Regions from separate parts of the Mesorhizobium sp. M1334 genome, predicted to be linked through region 1. Evidence: predicted binding sites of a transcription regulator. Region 1 holds the regulator's gene; the other holds the start of a gene.
The links. Region 1 encodes PhoB, which activates phosphate uptake and scavenging genes when phosphate is short. Its sites were predicted from a motif close to TGTCATNNANCTGTCAT; they were not measured.
Positions count from the first base shown of each region.

Region 1 (7,314 bases):
TTCGAGCCTCGAAAAAATACTGGCCCGATCTCCGGCTGCTGTCAACATCGATTCTGATGGATTTTGATGACTGTGCGAGTTTTTTCGAGCGCCGGAATAAACGATGACAGCGCCACCTGCATCTGACACTATTTGCCGCATCCGACACTATTTGTCGGACATTACCGACGGCTTCCGGTTCATGAGCGGCCGCGGCAACCGGGAGGAAAGCAAAACGATGTCGGTCGGAATCCGCCACGACGATTTGCGCCGGCGCAACCGGGCGATGGTGATCTCGGCGGTGCGCCGGGCCGGCCAGCCGTCGCGTACGGAGATCGCAGCCACCACCGGCCTCAGTCATTCAACCATATCGGCGATCTCCTCCGACCTGATACGGGAAGGCATCCTCGCCGAGAGCAAGGCAAGTGAGGCCGTTTCGTTGAAACGCGGTCGTCCGCAGGTCGGCCTCGCCCTCAACCCGGAAGCGGCGGCGGTGCTGACCGTGGTGTTGTCACTGAATTTCCTGTCGGCCGCCATTATCGACTATGCGGGACAGGTGGTCGCCGAGGAACAGCGCCGGCTGGACACGCTGACCATGCCGCGCGACGAGCTGATCCGCGAATGCATGGCCATCGTCCGGCGCCGGCTTGAGGACCCAGACCTTGACGTCCGCAGTGTCGCCCGCATCGCCCTGGCGATTCAGGGCATTACCGACTCCCCTGCACGCGCCATGCTGTGGTCGCCGATCACGCCGCAGACCGACATCGCCTTTGCCGACCTGCTGGAAGACGAATTCGGCATCCCGGCCACGGTGGAGAACGACTGCAATATGATGGCGGTGGCTTTGCGCTGGCGCGATCCGGATCGCTATCGCGACGACTTCATCGCCATCCTGCTTTCGCATGGCATCGGTATGGGGCTTGTGCTGAAGGGCGAACTGTTCACCGGGACGCATTCCTCGGGCGGCGAATTTGGCCACATGATCCATCATCCGGGCGGCGCGCTCTGCCGGTGCGGGCGGCGCGGCTGCATCGAAGCCTATGCCGGCAACTATGCCATCTGGCGCAACGCCAGGCAGATGAGCGAAGACAGCGAACCGGTCGCCGACGTCAGCGACGCCGACATGCGCGCGCTGGCCGCCCGCGCGCGCGAGAAGGATGGGCCGGAACGCGAGGCCTACCGCAAGGCCGGCGAAGCGCTGGGTTTCGGTCTCGGCTCGCTGTTCGCGCTGATCGATCCGGCACCGGTCGCGATGGTCGGCGCCAGTGCCGCCGCCTTCGATCTGATCGAGCCGGCCTTGCGCAAGGCCATCGCCCAGACCGCCGGCGGCCAGCACTCGGGCTCGATCTCCTTCGATACCGAGCCGAACGAATTGCCGCTGATCCGCGAAGGCTGCGCGATGCGGGCGTTAAGCTTCGTCGACCAGGAGATTTTCGCGCCGGGCGCGCAAATGAGGCCCGGCGTCAGAAAGAACGTCGCCTGACCAGGCGGGTCAATCTTCCCGGATCGCGTAACCGGCACCGCGGATGGTGCGGATGACATCCGGCATGCGGCCGTTGTTGACGGCCTTGCGCAGCCGCCCGACATGCACGTCAACGGTGCGTTCGTCGATATAGATCGTCTCGCCCCAGACATTATCGAGCAACTGGCTACGCGAGAAGACGCGGCCCGGATGCCGCATCATGAACTCGAGCAACCGGAATTCGGTCGGCCCGAGCCGGATCTCGCTCTTCTTGCGATAAACCCGGTGCGATTCGCGATCGAGCACGATGTCGCCGACCTTCAGCACGCTGGACAGCACTTCCGGCTTGGCGCGGCGCAGCAGCGCCTTGACCCTGGCCATGAATTCCGGTGTCGAAAACGGTTTGACCAGATAGTCGTCGGCGCCGGTCGAAAGACCGCGCACCCGGTCGCTCTCCTCGCCGCGCGCGGTCAGCATAATGATCGGCAGCCGCTCGGTTTCGGGGCGCACCCGCAACCGGCGGCAGAGCTCGATGCCGGAAACCGCTGGTATCATCCAGTCGAGCACCAGAAGGTCGGGCACATTCTCCTGCAAACGGATCTCGGCTTCGTCGCCACGTGTCACCACCTCGACCTGGTAGCCTTCGGATTCGAGATTGTAGCGGAGCAGCACGCCCAACGGCTCCTCGTCCTCCACCACCATTATGCGTGGTGCGATCATCGGCTGGGCACCCCCATCATGTCACCGGTGCGGACATTGTCGTTTCGTCCTGCTTCGGACGATTGACCGGCAATTGCTCGCCGGTCAGCACATAATACGCATTTTCGGCGATGTTGGTGACATGGTCGCCGATCCGCTCGAGATTCTTGGCGCAGAACAGCAGATGCGTGCAAGCGGTGATGTTGCGCGGATCTTCCATCATGTAGGTCAACAGCTCGCGGAACACGGACGTGTATTTGACGTCGATACGCTCGTCGGCGGCACGCAGCTTGGCCAACGCGGCCGCATCGCCTGCAGCATATTCCTCGATGACGCCCTGCACCTGAATGAGCACCAGCTGCGCCATCGCATCGATGGAATGCGAAAGGTCGCGCGGCGTGACGCTGAGGCCGACCGCGCTCACACGCTTGGCGATGTTCTTGGCAAGGTCGCCGATGCGTTCGAGGTCGCCGGCCATGCGGATCGCTCCGACGACATGGCGCAGATCGTGAGCCATTGGCTGGCGCTTGGCGATCAGGGTGATGGCGCGGTCGTCCAGTTCGCGTTGACGCGCGTCCATGATGGCGTCGTCGGAGACGACGCGTTGCGCCAGCACGTTGTCGGAATTCAACAGGGCCTTGGTCGCCCCGCCGACCATCGAACCGGCGAGGTCGGCCATGTCGCGGATCAGCTTGCTGATCTGCTCGAGATCCTCGTCGAAAGAAGCGACTGTGTGTTCGCCCATGGTCCTGTCCTCATATGCATGATCGGAACGGCTCAGCCGAAGCGGCCGGTGATGTAGTCCTGCGTGCGCTTCTCGCGGGGCGACGTGAATATCTTCTCGGTCCGGTCGAACTCGACCAGTTCACCCAGATACATGAAGGCGGTCTGGCGCGACACGCGCGCCGCTTGCTGCATGTTGTGGGTGACGATGACGATCGTGTAGTCGGCTTGCAGCTCGTCGATCAGTTCCTCGATCTTGGCCGTCGACAGCGGGTCGAGGGCCGAAGCCGGTTCGTCGAGCAGAATGACTTCCGGCTTCACTGCCACGGTGCGGGCAATGCAGAGCCGCTGCTGCTGGCCGCCGGACAGGCTCAAGCCGCTGGCGTTTAGCTTGTCCTTGACCTCGCTCCACAGCGCGGCCCGCTTCAACGCTTGCTCGACGCGGCCGTCCATCTCGGACTTGCCGAGATTCTCGTAGAGCCTGACGCCGAAGGCGATGTTCTCATAGATCGACATCGGGAACGGCGTCGGCTTCTGGAATACCATGCCGATCTTTGTCCTGAGGAGGTTGAGATCCTGCGACCGGTCGAGAATGTTCTTGCCGTCAAGCAGCACCTGGCCCTCGGCGGTCTGTTTCGGGTAGAGCTCGTAGATGCGGTTGAAGACGCGCAGCAGCGTCGATTTCCCGCAACCCGAAGGGCCGATGAAGGCCGTGACGCTGCGCTCGGGCAGCGACAGGCTGATGTCCTTCAGCGCCTTGCTCTGGCCGTAGTAGAAGTTGAGGTTCTTGACCTCGATCTTCGTCTTCTCGGTGACCGTTTCGGTCATCGTCATGTCTGGGGACAACATCTGTGTCATCTGTCCTCTCTGCGTCCGGTAAGGCTGCGGGCGAGGATGCTCAAGCCCAGAACCGTCAGGGTGATTATGAGTGCGCCGGTCCACGCCAGTTGCTGCCATTCCTCGTAAGGGCTGAGAGCGAACTGGAAGATGGTCACCGGCAGGCTGGCCATCGGCGCGTTGATATTGCTGCTCCAGAACTGGTTGTTGAGCGCGGTGAAGAGCAGCGGCGCCGTCTCGCCGGAAATGCGTGCTATCGCCAGCAATATGCCGGTGACGATGCCGGACAATGCGGCGCGGTAGGCGACCGAACGGATCACCACCCAGCGTGGTGCGCCGATCGCGGCACCGGCTTCACGCAACGCGTTCGGCACCAGGTTGAGCATGTCTTCAGTGGTGCGCACGACCACCGGAATGACCAGGATGGCAAGCGCCACGGCGCCGGCAATGGCCGAGAAATGTCCCATTGGCCGCACCATCAATTCATAGACGAACAAGCCGATGATGATCGACGGCGCCGACAACAGGATGTCGTTGATGAAGCGGACGACGGTAGTGATGCGCGAAAAGCGTCCATACTCGGCCATGTAGGTTCCCGCCAGCACGCCGATCGGCGTGCCGACGACAACGGCGATGATCGTCATCAGCAGGCTGCCCGCGATGGCATTGAGCAGGCCGCCGGCCTCGCCCGGTGGTGGCGTCATCTCGGTGAAGACCGCGAACGAAAGCCCGGCTGTGCCCTTGTAGACCAACGCACCGAGGATGAGCGCCAGCCAGGCAAGCCCGATGCCGGCGGCGACGACGCAAAGCGCCATCATCACCGAATTCCTGGCTTTGCGGCGGCTGTGGAGCGATGAGGATGTCGACATCGGTCAGGCTCCCGTACGGGCGTCGATCCGCATCAGCATATAGCGGGCGGCGGCAAGGATCAGGAAGGTGATGACGAACAGGATCAGGCCGAGCGCGACCAGCGAGGAGGTGTAGAGGTCGCCGTCGGCCTCAGTAAATTCATTGGCGATGGTCGCCGAGATCGTCGTGCCCGGTGCGAACAGGGAGGCACTGATGCGATGCGCGTTGCCGATGACGAAAGTCACCGCCATGGTTTCGCCGAGTGCCCGGCCGAGGCCAAGCATGACGCCGCCCATGATGCCGATGCGGGTATAGGGAATGACCACGCGCCGGGTCACCTCCCAGGTCGTGCAACCGATGCCGTAGGCCGACTCCTTCAGCACCGCCGGCACCGTATCGAAGACATCCTTGGTGATCGAGGTGATGAAGGGCAACACCATTATGGCGAGGATCAGCGCCGAGGTCAGAAGGCCGATGCCGTAAGGAGGGCCGGCGAAAAGGCTGGATAGTCCCGGCACGCCGTGGAAGATGTTGATGATGAAGGGCTGTATCGTCGTCTGCAGGAATGGCGCGAACACGAACAGGCCCCAGATACCATAGATGATCGAGGGAATGCCGGCCAATAGCTCAACCGCTATGCCGATCGGGCGCCTGAGCGGGCGCGGGCAGAGCTCGGTGAGAAAGATAGCAATGCCGATGCCGATCGGAACCGCGATCAGGATGGCGATGGCCGCCGTTACCAGGGTGCCGTAGATCGGCGCCAGTGCGCCAAATTTTTCCGTGACCGGATTCCAGCTCTCAGTCGTCAGGAAAGAAAAGCCGAAGGACGACAGCGCCTGCCATGAGCCGGCAAACAGCGAGATCGCGACACCGCCGAGGATGACCAGCACAAGGATTGCGGAAGCGCGGGTGAGTCCGCGAAATATGGCATCTGTGAGCGCGAAGCGCCGCACCGTAGCGTCCCTGGCCCGGGCTGCTGCAGATGATGGCATGGCATCGGAAGCGATGGTCATTGGGTCCTCGCGATTAAAGGCAACAGGGAGGGCGCCGTCGACGCCCTCCCTGGAGGAGATTACATAGCCGAGTAGAGCGGCTTGCCATCGTCGCCGACGACTTCCTTGGCCCACATGGCCTTGACGCTCTCAACCACCTTGTCGGGCATCGGAACGTAGTCCAGCTCGCCGGCCATCTCGTCGCCCTTGTCATACGCCCAGGCGAAGAATTTGAGCGCTTCGCCGGTGGTCGCGGCGTCGTCCGGCTTCTTATACAGGAGGATCCACGTCGCCGCCGTCATCGGCCAGGACTCGGCGCCCGGCTCATTGGCGAGGATCACCCCATAGCCCGGCTGCGAGCTCCAGTCGGCATTGGCCGCTGCCGCCGAGAACGCGGCTGCGGTGGGCTCGACCTTCTTGCCGTCCTTGTTGATCATGTCGGTGTGGGTGAGCTTGTTCTGCTTGGCGTAGGCGTATTCGACATAACCGATCGCGCCGCCGGTCTGGGAGACGTTGTTGGCAACGCCCTCATTGCCTTTGGCGCCGATGCCGACCGGCCATTCCACGGCCTTGTCGACGCCAACCTTTTCTTTCCAGTCCGCGCTGACGTCGCCGAGGTAATAGGTGAAGTTGAACGTCGTGCCCGAACCATCGGAACGGTGAACGACCGCGATCGCTTGCGAAGGCAGCTTGACGTCGGGATTGAGCTTCTTGATCGCCTCGTCATCCCAGCTCGTGATCTTGCCGAGGAAGATGTCGGCCAGCGTCGGGCCGTCGAGAACCAACTCGCCCGGCTTGATGCCTTCGAGATTGACGACCGGAACGATGCCGCCCATCACCATCGGGAACTGAGCCAGTCCGGACGCTTCAAGCTCGTCGCCCTTGAGCGGCGCATCCGAAGCGCCGAAGGTAACGGTCTTGGCCTTGATCTGCTTGATACCGCCGCCGGAACCGATCGACTGGTAGTTGAGGCCAACGCCGGTGTCTTTCTTGTAGGTGTCGGCCCACTTCGCATAGATCGGGTAGGGGAAGGTGGCGCCGGCGCCGGAGATGTCCGCGGCGAGCGCGGAGGACAGGGTGAGGGTGGTCGTCGCCGCCATTGCAATCGCAACGGCCGCCGAGCGGATGAAATGTCTCATGTGGCCTGCTCCTGTTCGGAATATGGTCTCTCGGCGCCATTCCTCCGGCGCCCGCTGAGGCCAATAGCCCCCGATTATTACAGTCGCATGACAGTTTCATGTCGCTCCGGTAACGTCGTCCAGCCGGGTTAAGAAGGAGCGGCCGCGGGCTTTGTCGGCATGGGCCGCGGTTTGCCGCTGGAATCAGCAGCTTGCGTGATTTCCGGCCGGCATCGTCGGCTCGGCGATCGCAGCCACCGGCTTTAAAAGAAAAAAACCGGACGGGAGCGCGTTGCATGCAGCCAGAACGTGTCATGGCCGCGCCATCGCCGAAACAGGTCCGTTGGGGTAAATCTGACCCTGTTTCTTGCCGGCGGTCGCTGCTCCCGCCCGTAACTGGAGGAGCGGAACTTCGAACATCCCATTGTCGCCACTGAGCGCGGCTTTGGTATGGTGCGATCGCACCATGGCCTTACGCTGGAAGCGTTGACGAATCGCAAGTTTCTAACTCGCGCTGGATCCCCATTCGCGCCCGACTCGGCGCTCGATCTTCGAGCAAGGCCTTCGACGGGAAGCGCGACGACTTCTACTTCACGGTATCTACTCCCTTCGCCCTATTCCGCCGGTTGTCGGTTAGGCCGAAGCGGCGTTATAA
Region 1 is NZ_JAMYLM010000002.1:556,614-563,927, forward strand. It holds gene NKH17_RS06195 (ROK family protein) at 218-1,462, shown strand; gene phoB (phosphate regulon transcriptional regulator PhoB) at 1,472-2,161, opposite strand; gene phoU (phosphate signaling complex protein PhoU) at 2,178-2,885, opposite strand; gene pstB (phosphate ABC transporter ATP-binding protein PstB) at 2,918-3,721, opposite strand; gene pstA (phosphate ABC transporter permease PstA) at 3,718-4,569, opposite strand; gene pstC (phosphate ABC transporter permease subunit PstC) at 4,573-5,562, opposite strand; gene pstS (phosphate ABC transporter substrate-binding protein PstS) at 5,622-6,680, opposite strand.

Region 2 (7,314 bases), 270 kb from region 1:
TCGTGCCCGATCGTGGTCCGGTGGTGGTGACCGGCGCTGCCGGTGGCGTCGGCTCGGTCGCGATCTCGATCCTGTCCAGCCTCGGCTATCACGTCATTGCCTCGACCGGCCGCGCTACCGAAAGCCCCTATCTGATCGACCTCGGCGCCGCGGAAGTGATTTCACGCGACGAGCTTGCCCAGCCGGCAAAACCGCTCGCCAAGGAACGCTGGGCCGGCGGCGTCGATGCCGTCGGCAGCCACACGCTGGCCAACGTTCTGTCGATGACCTCCTATGGCGGCGCCGTCGCCGCTTGCGGCCTCGCCGGCGGCATGGACCTGCCGGCCAGCGTCGCCCCGTTCATCCTGCGCGGTGTCTCGCTGCTCGGCATTGATTCGGTGATGGCACCCAAGGCGGTCCGCCTCGAGGCCTGGCGCCGCATCGGCACCGATCTCGATCACGCAAAGCTTGCCAGTCTGTCGACGAGCATCGGCTTCGACGGCATCATCGGCTCCGCGCATGACATCGTCGAGGGCAAGATCCGCGGCCGTGTGGTGGTGGACATGTGAGCCCCCGGGGAAAAAGAGCGCGACCGCTAAAATTCGAACGATCAATCACAACCTTCGATAAGCTCTGTCTGGCAGGAGTTCCGTATGATTGCGGAACCCGGCATCAGAGCGGCGGAACCAGCCGAACGGGCCGACGGGCCGGCCCCCGAGGCGCCAGCACGGCAGCTTGTCGCCGCGCCACCGCTGGCGCCGGAATTACCCGACGCCAACCGCGAAGGCCTGTCCTTCCTGACGCTGGTCGCCATCGTCGTGCTGGCGGGCCTGTCGCATTTGACCGGAGCGCCGATCTTCATCACCATCGGCCTTTTGGCGACAGCCATGGCCGGGCTCGCCATGCATCTGCGCAACAGGCGCACCGAGCGCCGCGCGGTGGCCCTGCTCGATGCCACCACCGCCCGCAGCCGCGCCGAAATCGAGACGCTGGCCGACCGCATGTGGGAGATGCGGGAGAGCGAGGAGCGCTTTCGCGGTCTGATCGATGCACTCGGCGATCTCGTCGTCCACCGCGACCGCGACGGCCACATCGTCTACGCCAACAAGGTTTTCGCCGACCTTGTCGAAACCGACCAGCGCGAGTTGGCCGGCAAGACCCTGGCCGAACTAGGCATCGATGTCGGAATCGTCCCCGACGCCGCCTTTTCCGACCATGAATGCCTGAGTTCCACCGACGTCGCCATTCGCACGCCGGACGGTCCACGCTGGTTCTCTTGGATCGAGCTGTCGGTGCGCGACAAGGACAGCGGCGCCGTTTCGCATCGCGCCATCGCCCGCGACATCACCGCCCGCAAGCGCGCCGAATCCTCGCTGATCACCGCCCGCGAGCGGGCCGAATATGCGAGCCAGGCCAAATCGCGTTTCCTCGCCACCGTCAGCCACGAGATCCGCACGCCGATGAACGGCATCATGGGCATGGCCCGGCTTCTCGCCGACACTAGCCTTTCGCCCGAGCAGCGGACCTATGTCGGCGCCATCTCGACCTCGGCCAGCGCGCTGCTGGCGCTGATCGAGGACCTGCTCGACTACTCCAAGATCGAGGCCGGCCGCTTCGACCCCGAACCGCAGCCGATGTCGGTGCGTGAGATCGCCGACAATGTCGTCGAGCTTTTGGCGGCGCGGGCTTTTGCCAAGGATATCGGCCTCGGCTGTCATGTCGAACCCGACGTGCCGCAGCTGATCACCGCCGACCCCGGCAGGGTCAGGCAGGTGCTGCTCAACCTCATCGGCAACGCCGTCAAGTTCACCGACAGCGGCGGCGTCCTGGCAAGCATCGCCCGCGTCCGCACCGAAACCACCGACCGCATCCGCTTCACCATCACCGACACCGGCCCCGGTCTGCGCGAGGAGGACATGGAGCGTATCTTCGAGGACTTTGAACAGGCTGACGGCACCTCGACCCGTGCGCATGGCGGTGCCGGCCTCGGTCTTGCCATTTCCAAGCGCCTGGTGACCGCCATGGGCGGCACCATCTCTGTTTCGAGCCGCCTTGGCCAGGGATCTGAATTCGTCTTCGAGATTCCCGCTATTTCCGCCGTCGAGGCGCCGCAGATCCGCGAGAACCCGCTGTCGGGCCGGCATGCGGTGATCGTGTCGAAGAACCCGGTCGAGGCCGAAGCCATCGCCCGCACCATTCGCGCCAATGGCGGCACGGTCGATCTGGCCACCGCCGCCGCCCAGGCCACCGCTTTCGCCGAGGGCTGTGACGTGCTGCTGATCGATGCTGCCATGGAGCAAAGCGACGGCAGGCTGCTCAGGCGCCTGCGCCAGAGCGGATTTGCCGAGTGCGAGGCAGTGACGCTGATCGCGCCGACCGACCGCGGCATGCTTGGCGAGTTCCGTGCCAATGGTTACGCCACCTTCCTGGCGAGGCCGGTGCGCGGCGAGACACTGCTGCGCGTGCTTTTGACCAGCCATGCACCGGTCATCGCCGAGCCGCAACTGCAAAGGCGCGGCGCGCAGGCCGGGCATGCCATTGGCGCCCGCCAGCAGGGCCTGTCGGTGCTGATCGCCGAGGACAACGACATCAATGCCATGCTGGCCCGCGCCACGCTGCTGAAGGCCGGGCATCGCGTGAAAGTGGTCGGCAACGGCAAGGCCGCGGTCGAGGCGGTCATCAGCACCGGCCACAAGCACCGCTACGACGTGGTGCTGATGGACTTGCACATGCCTGTCATGGACGGCCTGGACGCCATCGCCGCCATCCGCCGCCATGAGGAGGAGACCGCGGTGCCGCCGGTGCCGATCATGGTGCTGTCGGCCGACAGCCAGGAAAAGACCCGCCATGCCGTGCTCGCTCACGGTGCCAGCGGCTTCGTCACCAAGCCGCTCGACCCCGATGCCCTGGTTCATGCCGTCGAGGGGCAAGTGGCCGCCTGAGGCACAACATAGACGGTTGATAGATTACCCAGCCGACGAAGTATTGCCCGCAGAGCCGTATCACGGTACTGTCACAATCCTGTTGCACCTACACCGTATCCCCGTGCCAAGAGGGATGGCTCGAAGGAGAATCACTCGTGCATACAGTCATGCCGGAATGTGATGCTCGGCCGAACGCCAGCGGGCCTTTGCTCGTCGGCCGGAACGCCGATGCCGTCATAAAAGGCGCATCGCTCGGCCGCATCGGCAATCTCGAAGTGCGGCTCGCCCGCAACGAGGCCGAGATCGCTGCCGCGCAGGAAGTGCGCTACCGGGTGTTCTACGACGAGCTTGGTGCCAGGAAGGACCTGTTCCAGATGCAGGACCGCCGCGATGCCGATCGCTTCGATCCCCTCTGCGATCATCTGCTTGTGTTCGATACTTCGCTTTCCGGCCCCGAGCATCGCCGCATCGTCGGCACCTACCGCCTGCTGCGGCAGGAGATTGCCGCGGCGGCCGGCGGCTTCTATTCCGAAGGCGAATTCGAGCTGACCAAGCTGATCGCGCGGCATCCCGGCCAGCGTTTCCTCGAGCTCGGCCGCTCCTGTGTTCTGCCGGAATACCGCTCGAAGCGCACCATCGAGGCGCTGTGGCAAGGCATCTGGGCCTATATCAACCATTACGGCATCGGCGTGATGACCGGATGCGCGTCGTTCCACGGCACCGTGCCGGCGGCACATGCGGAGGCGCTGACCTATCTTGCCCACCACTGCCGGACGAATTCATCCTGGGACGTGCGCGCCGTCGCCGGGCGCTATTGTTCCATGGACCTGATGCCGATCGAGGCCGTCAACACCAAGGCGGCGATCGCCGCGATGCCGCCGCTGGTCAAGGGCTATCTGCGCGTCGGCGCGCGCATCGGCGACGGCTGCGTCATCGACCGTGAATTCTCGACGGTCGACGTGTTCGTGGTGATGCCGGTCAAGGAGATCGGTGCCCGCTACGTCAATTATTATGGCGGAGAAGCGCAGCGGTTTGCTGCCTGAGTAGGGCAGTAGGGGAGAGAAGGTAACGGCCGGAGTAGGCAATTGCTCTACTTTATCCGACGTAGCGTTAATCCCTGATCCCCTACTCCCCTAACCTACGCATCCTTCTCAGCTTGCTCATTCACCGGCCCCGGCTCCACCGGCGCTTCGCTCGCCACATGCTTGGGGCCGCCCTTGGCGACGCCGACCATGGCCGGCCGCAGCACACGCTCGCCGATCGAATAGCCGGGCTGCACGACCTGCACGACCGTGTTGGCCGGTACGTCGGGATTGGGCACCTCGAACATCGCCTGGTGGAAATTCGGATCGAATTTCTCGCCCTCGGGCTCAAGCTTCTTCACGCCGTGACGTTCCAGCGCCGACAGCATGGCGCGCTCGGTGATCTCGACGCCGTCGATCAGCGCCTTGAAACCGGCATCGCCCGAAGCCTTGGCCTCCTCCGGGATGGCATCCAGAGCACGGCGCAGATTGTCTGACACTGAAAGCATGTCGCGGGCAAAGTTGGCAACCGCATAGGCACGCGCATCGTGGACGTCGCGGGCGGTGCGGCGGCGCAAATTCTCCATGTCGGCCGCGACGCGCAGCGCGCGATCCTTCAGCTCTTCGTTTTCCTTCAGAAGCCGCACAAGCGCTTCATAGTCGCTGTCGACGCCGCTTTCCCTTGGCTCCGCGGCAGCCTCGGTCTTCTCGGCTTCATCGGGCGCGCGTTCGTCTTTTGCCTGGTCGCTCATCGCCGTTTCCCGTCATTTTCGATGGTGTGGATTTGCGCCCGATATCGAGGTTTGGCGGCCAAAAATCAAGGGGCAAGCGCTACTGCAGCCGCTGCCGCGGCTGGAAGGCGAACAGCGGAGACTTTTCGATTTTAATTCAAACTTTACCGTATCCGACGGCTTTGCTTGCCAGGCTACTACAATGCGGGAACCATTTCTCTCCTGGAGGAGTTTCGAAGCCGACACAGGATTTTGGAAGATGTCCCGCACCAATGGCGAAAAGCACGACGCGCTCGCCGTCGATATCCGGCGCCAGCTCGGCAATGAGACCACCAAGCGCTTCCTGCGCACCCTGCCGGCATTCCGCACGGAGACGGATATTCCCGACCGCCTGAAGAAATTGCTCGACCGCCTGGATGGCATCGAAACCAACATGGTCGCAGGCGGGCGCCGTCGATAGGCGCCGTTGCCGGCGACGCGCCCGGCGACTGTGGCCGGAATTCGTCGCATCGCGCGACATTTACCCGCAGTAACTTTGCGTGATCTTCGTCTTGCGGCAGCGCCCTGCTCCGCCTATGTTTCATGATGAACATGATTTCCCCCGAAGCTGTGGCAAACAGCAAGCGCGCCTGGTTGAAAATCCTGTCGCGCTATAAAAAGCCCGACAGGCGTCGCAGCGCCGTCGAACTCGCCATCACCCTCATTCCCTTCGCCACGCTGTGGGCACTGTCTTCGGCCGCCTATGCCTATGGCCATTGGTGGGGTCTGGTCCTCATCCTTCCGGCAGCCGGCTTTCTGGTGCGGATCTTCATGATCCAGCACGATTGTGGCCACGGTTCCTTTTTTGCCAATCGCTATGCCGACGACTGGATCGGCCGTGTGCTTGGCGTGCTGACGCTGACGCCCTACGATTGCTGGCGCCGCGCCCACGCAACCCATCACGCCAGCGCAGGCAATCTCGACGAGCGCGGCACCGGCGACATCAAGACACTGACCGTCGCTGAATATCGGCAACTGTCGTGGCGGGGCCGGCTCGCCTATCGCCTCTATCGCCATCCGCTGGTGATGTTCGGCCTTGGCCCGATATGGATTTTCATGTTCGAGCAGAGACTGCCCTTGGGCATGATGCGGGGCGGTTTCACCCCCTGGGTGTCGTCGATGTCGACCAACCTCGCCATTGCGGTCATCGCCGCGCTGCTCATCTGGTTCGTTGGCCCCGGCGCGTTTCTGGTCGTGCATCTGCCGATCGTCATCCTCGCCGGATCGGCCGGCATCTGGCTGTTCTATGTCCAGCATCAGTTCGAGGAGACGGAGTGGACAAAGGACTCCGAGTGGGAATTCCAGCACGCTGCCCTGCACGGTTCGTCCTATTACGACCTGCCGCCGGTGCTGAACTGGATCACCGGCAATATCGGCGTCCACCACGTGCACCACCTTTCGGCCAAGGTGCCGTGCTACCGGCTTCCGGAAGTGCTGAGGGACTATCCGGAATTGCGTGAGATCGGCCGCGTCACGCTCCTCGACAGCCTGCGCTGCGTCAAGCTGGCGCTGTGGGACGAGACCCGCAGCAAGCTGGTATCGTTCCGCGAAGCGCGGATGGCCGTGTAGGCGCACCGCCGCACCTAAGGCGCGTCGCGCTCGACCAGCCTCATGCGACGCGCTCTAGGTTCTTGTTTATGCATGCCGTTATCACAAAACCGCTGAACACACTTTTGCGCGACATGCGTTAGGGGTGCGGCAGGCTCCAAATTCCGAGCTTAAGCCGCCTGGCGTTGGTCGCGCATCAGGATCTCGCCTTGGCGGATCTCGGTGCCCAGCACTTTCAGGCATTCGCGCATGAACGCGGCAAGGCCCGGCCAGCCCTTGGCCGACACCAGATTGCCGTCGACATGGGCGCCGGTCGGCGCAACATCGATATAGATGCCGCCGGCCAGCGTGACTTCCGGCTCGCAATATTGCAGTGCCGCGACTTCGCGGCCGCGCACCACGCCGTCGACTGCGATCAGGATCTGCACGCCGTGGCAGATGGTGAAGATCGGCTTTCCCGTCTCATGGAAATGCCGCACCAGCGCCTGCACGCGTTTGTCGATGCGGATATATTCCGGCCCGCGCCCGCCCGCCGCGTAGACGGCATCGTAGTCGGAGGGATTGACCTCGGAAAACGTCTTGTTGAGGATGTAGTCGTGGCCGAGCTTTTCCGTATAGGTCTGGTGGCCCTCGAAGTCGTGCAGCGAGGTCTTCAGGATATCGCCGGCCTTTTTGTCGGGGCAAACGACATGGACGGTATGGCCGACCGCATGCATGGCCTGTTCAAAGACGAAAATCTCGTACTCCTCGCTGAACTCGCCAACGAGCATCAATATCTTCTTGCCAGCCATACCCGGTTCCTCCCTTGTGGCCACATTTATTCTGATCGCGAAATAATGGGCCTATCCTAAGGCGGATAGGCGCAAAATAAAAGGCTGGAATCAGGATGTGGTCCGACCAGATAGGCTTCTGGCCCTCTGGAGGGGATCAGCCGGGGCGCACCCGCCGCCAGGAATATTTCGGGCCTTTGGGCTCCGGCTTCACCGCCGGCTGATAGAACAGCGGCAGTCCGCCTGTGCGGCCTTGCTCGAGCCGCTTCAGCAGCACCGGGTGCGAGATCTCGAATTCGTC
Region 2 is NZ_JAMYLM010000002.1:287,738-295,051, forward strand. It holds gene acuI (acrylyl-CoA reductase (NADPH)) at 1-548, shown strand, start outside; gene NKH17_RS04825 (PAS domain-containing hybrid sensor histidine kinase/response regulator) at 633-2,921, shown strand; gene olsB (l-ornithine N(alpha)-acyltransferase) at 3,071-3,946, shown strand; gene grpE (nucleotide exchange factor GrpE) at 4,042-4,677, opposite strand; gene NKH17_RS04840 (hypothetical protein) at 4,916-5,116, shown strand; gene NKH17_RS04845 (fatty acid desaturase) at 5,242-6,264, shown strand; gene NKH17_RS04850 (DJ-1/PfpI family protein) at 6,414-7,034, opposite strand; gene NKH17_RS04855 (DUF934 domain-containing protein) at 7,171-7,314, opposite strand, start outside.
Region 2: the regulator PhoB is predicted to act here: its motif matches at 2,991-3,007, upstream of olsB (l-ornithine N(alpha)-acyltransferase).